DNA from 2 places in the Streptomyces sp. NPDC032161 genome. Region 2 is predicted to be linked to the other one. Evidence: riboswitches for the same ligand, from Rfam matches in the RefSeq annotation. Region 2 holds a riboswitch; the other holds the start of a gene.
The links. A riboswitch is a leader RNA that binds a small molecule or an ion and turns the genes downstream of it on or off. The one in region 2 is predicted to bind S-adenosylmethionine.

Region 1: linked by a shared signal. The riboswitch ahead of thrC (threonine synthase) and the one ahead of AB0E67_RS07580 (aminotransferase class V-fold PLP-dependent enzyme) in region 2 are both predicted to bind S-adenosylmethionine.

The regions. Positions count from the first base shown of each region.
Region 1 is NZ_JBEZVN010000059.1:10,940-14,341, reverse strand. It holds gene AB0E67_RS34700 (trehalose-6-phosphate synthase) at 1-208, opposite strand, end outside; gene AB0E67_RS34695 (glucosyl-3-phosphoglycerate synthase) at 394-1,389, opposite strand; SAM riboswitch class I at 1,543-1,670, shown strand; gene thrC (threonine synthase) at 1,689-3,023, shown strand; gene AB0E67_RS34685 (MoaD/ThiS family protein) at 3,057-3,335, shown strand.
Region 2 is NZ_JBEZVN010000002.1:399,391-402,792, forward strand. It holds gene AB0E67_RS07575 (Lrp/AsnC ligand binding domain-containing protein) at 1-255, shown strand, start outside; gene AB0E67_RS07580 (aminotransferase class V-fold PLP-dependent enzyme) at 316-1,680, opposite strand; SAM riboswitch class IV at 1,854-1,971, opposite strand; gene trpD (anthranilate phosphoribosyltransferase) at 2,099-3,163, opposite strand; gene AB0E67_RS07590 (cytochrome bc complex cytochrome b subunit) at 3,288-3,402, opposite strand, start outside.

The DNA of each region.
Region 1 (3,402 bases), on a different contig from region 2:
CGCGCCGGACCGCCGCGCGGTCCCCGTCGCCGAGCGCGGCGCACACCCAGAGCTTGTCCTCGACGGCGCTCAGCCCGGAGACCAGCCCGCCCCCGCCGCGCTTCGCGTCGAGCGTTCCGTCCGTCCTCAGGGTGTACGACACCGGGCCGCGGTTCGACGCGACGAGAACACCGGCTTCGGCGGACTGGGCTTCGTGCTCGGAGACCATGTTGCGGAATCTAGCCCGATCACGAACCACTCAAACGTGCGAAGGCGGACAACGTTCGGTGGCGCCCGGGTGGCGTGCGCACGGCTCTCGTGGTTCCCGACGGTTCCCCGCGCCCCCACGGGCGCGCATGGACGGTCCCATGGTTCCCGTGGTTCCGCGGTGGTGTCGTACGGTGCGCGCTCGCGTCACGCTGCACGGCGCGAGACGTACTCCTCGATCTCGCGCATCGGGGGCCGCTCCTCGGTGTCCACCGCATGGGTGCGCGGTACGAAGCCGTGCTCGCCGCGCTCGAACTGGGTCAACGCCGGACGCACCAAGTGCCCCCGGGACAAGCGTAGTTGGGCGGTCCGGTAGATCGCCGCCGCCATCCGGCCGAGCGCCTGGCCGTCCTGGTGGCGGTGTCTGCGCACGCCCACGTCGACCTGGGCCAGCGCGTCCAGGCCCACCGTGTGCAGCGCGTCGACGAGGAGGCCCAGCTCCACCCCGTACCCGACGGGGAAGGGCAGCTGTTCGAGCAGGGAGCGGCGCGCCGCGTACTCGCCGCCCAGCGGCTGGACGAAGCCGGCCAGCCGCGGCCAGTGCAGATTGAGCAGCGGCCGGGCCACCAGTTCCGTGACCCGTCCCCCCTGGGCCGCGGCCCCGCCGGGGGCGGGTTCGGCGGGGCCGGCCGGGCCGTCGGGTCCGTTGTCGAATGGTCGGTCGTACATCGCCTTGACGAGGCAGACCTCCGGGTCGGTCAGCAGCGGGCCGACGATGCCGGAGACGAAGTCCGCAGAGAAGTCCCTCAGATCGGCGTCGACGAAACAGACGATGTCACCGTGCGTCACCAGGAGCGAGCGCCACAGCACCTCGCCCTTGCCGGGCACGGCGGGTATCCGGGGGAGTATGTCGTCCCGGTGCACCACTCGGGCGCCGGCCTCCAGGGCCACCTTCGCGGTGGCGTCCGTGGAACCGGAGTCGATCACCACGAGTTCGTCGACCAGCCGGATCCTCTCCATGAGCTCGCGCCGGATCGTCGTGACGATCCCGCCGACCGTCGCCTCCTCGTTCAGCGCCGGCAGGACGACGCTCACGCTCCCGCGCCGCGGGTCCTTCGCCTTGGCGGCCAGGAGGCGGTCCAGCGGGCGGTCGGCGGCCGACCAGGAACGCCTGGTCAGCCAGCGTTCGACCTCTTCCAGCACGGTCGATACTCCCTGTATGTGATCCATCTCGCGGTTCGGACGACTATCTCAACGGTCCGATGCTTCGGTTACAGTCTTGAACAACGCGGACGACCGTCGCATGCCGGGGTCGGTCCGCCGACAAATGCCTGGAGCATCGCTCCAGTGCCACAGCGCTCATCCAGAGGGACTGAGGGAACGGCCCGTTGACGTCCCGGCAACCCTCCTGCCGACCGCGAGGTCACGGTGGGGAAGGTGCCAATTCCGGCTTGCGGCGAAACGCGTCGCAAGGAAGATGAGGAGAAAGGGCCTCCGCCATCATGGCCGTGCAGACCGCTGCGACCGCTCCAGCGAACACCTCTTCCGCCGACGATTCCTCCGCCGGCACCGCGCCCGCCGACCTCGATCTCGGACCCGCAGCGGCGCTCTCCTGCCGCGAATGCGGCGAGCGTTTCGCACTCGGCCCGATCTTCGCCTGCGCGTCCTGTTTCGGGCCGCTCGAAGTGGCGTACGACCTGCCGAGCGGCTCCCCGGAGGAGCTGAGGAAGCGCATCGAGGCCGGACCGAACAGCATCTGGCGGTACGCGCCGCTGCTGCCGGTCCCCGCCGACGTCGCGGAGAAGCCCAACCTCAACCCCGGCTTCACCAAGCTGGTCAAGGCCGACAACCTCGCCCGCGAGCTGGGCGTCACCGGTGGCCTGTACGTCAAGGACGACTCCGGCAACCCGACGCACTCCTTCAAGGACCGCGTCGTCGCGATCGCCGTCGAGGCCGCCCGAGCCTTCGGTTTCACCACTCTCTCCTGCTCCTCCACCGGCAACCTCGCCGGTGCGGTGGGGGCCGCCGCCGCCCGCGCGGGCTTTCGCTCCTGCGTGTTCATCCCGCACGACCTGGAGCAGGGCAAGGTCGTCATGGCCGCGGTGTACGGCGGCGAGCTGGTCGGCATCGAGGGCAACTACGACGACGTCAACCGCTTCTGCTCGGAGCTCATCGGCGACCCGCTCGGGGAGGGCTGGGGCTTCGTCAACGTCAATCTGCGCCCGTACTACGGCGAGGGCTCCAAGACCCTGGCGTACGAGATCTGCGAGCAGCTCGGCTGGCGCCTGCCCGACCAGATCGTCATCCCGATCGCGTCCGGCTCGCAGCTCACGAAGATCGACAAGGGGCTCCAGGAGCTGATCGGGCTGGGGCTGGTCGAGGACAAGCCGTACAGGATCTTCGGCGCCCAGGCCGAGGGGTGCTCCCCGGTCTCCACCGCGTTCAAGGCCGGTCTCGACGTCGTACGGCCCCAGAAGCCGGACACCATCGCCAAGTCCCTGGCGATCGGCAACCCGGCCGACGGCCCCTACGTCCTGGACATCGCCCGGCGCACCGGCGGCGCGGTCGAGGACGTGGACGACGAGCGGATCGTCGAAGCGATCAAGCTGCTGGCCCGCACCGAGGGCATCTTCGCCGAGACGGCGGGCGGGGTGACGGTCGGTGTGACGAAGAAGCTGATCGAGAACGGGGTGCTCGACCCGTCGCTGACCACCGTCGTCCTCAACACCGGTGACGGCCTCAAGACCCTGGACGCGGTGGCCGCCACCTCGCAGGCGACCGCGACGATCCGCCCGAGCCTGGACGCGTTCCGCGCCGCCGGCCTCGCCACCGCCTGATCCCCACCGCGACCGAAGAAAGGCACACCCATCATGAGCGTCAAGGTCCGCATCCCCACCATCCTCCGCACCTACACGGGCGGCCGGTCCGAGGTCCCGGCCGAGGGCGAGAACCTCTCCCAGGTCATCGAGTCCCTGGAGCGCAACCACCCCGGCATCGCCGCCCGCGTGCTGGACGACCAGGGCAAGCTGCGCCGCTTCGTGAACGTGTATGTGAACGACGACGACGTGCGCTTCGAGGACGGCCTGGAGACGGCGACCCCGGACGGCGCCGGCATCTCGATCATCCCCGCCGTGGCGGGCGGCTGCTGACGGTCCGAAGGCTCCCCGCACCGCGGTCGGTCACCGTTCGGTCGCCGCCGTCGGTCATTGGCCGGTC
Region 2 (3,402 bases):
ACCAGCGTGGACCGGATTCCCGAGATCGCCGAGGCCATCGCCGCGCTGGACAACGTCAGCGAGGTCTTCTCCGTCACCGGCACCTACGACCTGATCGCCATGGTCCGGGTGGCCCGGCACGACGACCTGGCGGACGTCATCCCCGGCCGGATCAGCAAGATCCCCGGCGTCGAGGCCACCGACACGCACGTGGCCTTCCGCACGTACTCGCAGCACGACCTGGAGGCCGCCTTCAACATCGGCCTCGACGCGTAGCGTCCGCCTCCCGCGCCCCGGTGGAGACGGCCCCGCCGCCCCCACCGGGTCACGCACCTCTCAGCCCCGGTCCGGCACGCAGCGACCGCCCTCGGTGCGGTAGGTCCACCGGGCGCCCTGGCCGACCAGTTCCTTGACCGCCCGCACGAAGCGCTCGATGTGCTCGTCGGGCGTACCGGCGCCGAAGCTCACCCGGATCGCGTTGAGCGACCTTTCTCCCGGCGCGGCCTCGGGAGCACCGCACTCGCCGACCTCCTGCGGGTCGCTGCCCAGCAGCGTACGGACCAGCGGGTGGGCGCAGAACAGTCCGTCGCGCACCCCGATGCCGTACTCGGCGGAGAGCGCCGCGGCGAAGTGCGAGCTGTTCCAGCCCTCCACCACGAACGAGATGACACCCACCCGCGGGGCGTCGTCGCCGAACAGCGAGAGCACCGTGACCTCGGGGACCTCGGCGAGCCCGGCGCGGACTGCGGCGACGAGGTGCTGCTCCCGGGCGACCAGGTCGTCGAAGCCCGCCTCGGTGAGCGCCTTGCAGGCGGAGGCGATGGAGTACACGCCGATGACGTTGGGGGAACCGGCCTCGTGACGGGCCGAAGTGGTGTGCCACTCGACGTCCACACCGCCGTCGGCACGTCGGGCGACCTTGCGCGAGGCGCCGCCGCCGGCCAGGTACGGCTCGGCGTCCCGGAGCCAGTCGGCCCGGCCCGCGAGCACGCCCGAGCCGAACGGCGCGTACAGCTTGTGCCCGGAGAAGGCCACCCAGTCGACGTCCAGCTCGGTGATGTCGACGGGGTGGTGCGGGGCGAGCTGCGCGGCGTCCAGCACGATCCGGGCACCGTGCGCGTGCGCGGCGGCCGCCAGCTCCTTGACCGGCCACAGTTCGCCGGTGACGTTGGAGGCGCCGGTGACGCAGACCAGCGCGGGGCCGTAGGGGTCGCGGTCGGCGAGCGCCCGCTCCAGCGTCTCGACGGCCTGGGCCGGGGTGCGCGGGGCGTTCAGGTACGTCACCCGGGCGTCGCGCCACGGCAGCAGCGAGGCGTGGTGCTCGGTCTCGTACACGAACACCTGGCAGTCGGCGGGGACCACCGCGGCCAGCAGGTTGAGCGAATCGGTGGTCGAGCGGGTGAAGACGACCTGGTCGTCGGGGCGGCAGCCGAGGAACTCCGCGACGGTCTCGCGGCTGTTCTCGAAGAGGTCCGTGGAGAGCTGCGAGAGGTAACCGGCGCCGCGGTGGACGCTGCCGTAGTACGGGGCGTACGCGGCGACGTCGTCCCAGACGCGCTGGAGGGCCGGGGCACTGGCGGCGTAATCGAGTGCGGCATAGGTGACTTCACCACCCGTGACCAGCGGAACCGTTACATCCTTGCCCAGAACCGGCAGAGGGGCACAAAGCGACTGGTCGGCGGCAGCGGTGAGGACAGACATGGCGAACTCCCGTAGAAGGCAGGCGAAACGCATGCGCCGGCGGATACGCGGCAGCGCAGCGGAAAGAGAGAAAGGGCGCGGAAAAGGGCGAGAACGCCCTAGCGCATTCGCATGCTCACAAGAGACTCCCTAGGGACCAGGACCCCGGGGGTTGGCATTCACTGATGCCGAGGGGCCCGCGCTTGCCGCAGACCTCGCTGCCTGCGGCCTGGTCTTCACCCGGGGCACCCCGCCACGGACGGAGGGTTGCCGGACAGCGGGCCGGGGCCGTAGTCGCTGTCACTCATGACCTGCCTGCATCCTGCCATACGGATGCGGACGCGCAAGGGCGCGGTCCAGGATCCGGACCGCGCCCTGCGTCACATTCCGTCGGTTCAGGGGCTGTCGGATGTCCGATCGCGGCTCACCCGACAGGCGCTCAGGCGTTGCTGGCCGCCACCCAGCGCTCCAGCGCGCGCCGTGCCGCCCCGGAGTCGATGGACTCGGCGGCCTTCTCGATCCCGGCGGCGAGCTGCTCGTTCAGCGTGCCGTCCGTCGGGTCCAGGGCCACCAGCGCCGCGGCCGAGTTGAGGAGCACGGCCTCCCGTACGGGCCCGTGCTCACCGGCCAGCACCCGGCGGGCCACATCCGCGTTGTACGAGGGGTCGCCGCCGCGCAGAGCCTGGGCCGGGACCAGTTCCAGACCTATGTCGCGCGGGTCGAACGCCTCCTCGCGCACCGCTCCGTCGCGGACCACCCAGACCCGTGAGGTCGCGGTCGTCGTCAGTTCGTCGAGCCCGTCGTCGCCGCGGAAGACGAGCGCCGAGTTGCCCCGTTCGGCGAGGACGCCGGCGACGATGGGCGCCATCCGCAGATCGGCGACGCCGACGGCCTGGGCGCGCACCCGGGCCGGGTTGGTGAGCGGGCCGAGGACGTTGAACGTGGTCTGGGCCCCCAGCTCCTTGCGGGCGCGGGCCGCGTACCGCAGCGCCGGGTGGAACTTCACGGCGAAGCAGAAGGTGATGCCCGCCTCCTCGGCGACCTCGACCACGCGCCGCGCGCCGAGGTCCAGGTTGACGCCGAGCTTCTCCAGCACGTCGGAGGAGCCGCTCGCCGACGAGGAGGCGCGGTTGCCGTGCTTGACGACCTTGGCGCCGGTGCCCGCGATGACGATCGCCGACATCGTGGAGATGTTGACCGTCTTGGCGAGGTCGCCGCCGGTGCCGACGATGTCGACCGTGCGGCCGGGGACGTCGATGGTGTTGGCGTGCTCGTACATCGCGCGCACCAGGCCGGACACCTCGTCGACCGTCTCGCCCTTGGCACGCAGGGCCACCGCGAAACCGGCGATCTGCACGTCGGTGGCCTCGCCGCTCATGATGCGGTCCATCGCCCACGCGGTGTCGTCCACGCTCAGGTCCTCGCCGCGCAGCAGCGGGTTCAGCACGCCGGGCCAGGAACGGTCCGCCACGCTGTCGCCGCCGACCGGGGTCACAACGTTCATGGTCCGCTCCTGGGGTCCACAGCCGATAAAGGGTTCGGCTCCCACCCTATCGAGGGCGGAGGACAGCGAAGAGCCCCGTCCATCGGATGGACGGGGCTCCTGCTGTGGCGATCAGTTCAGGCGATCAGTGGTGACCGTGGCCGCTGGTGATCTCCTTGTACTCCTCGACGGTGGGCTTGGCGATCTGGTTGTTCTCGCCGTAGAAGCCCTTGCTGAGCCGGGCACGCAGCTTCTGCATC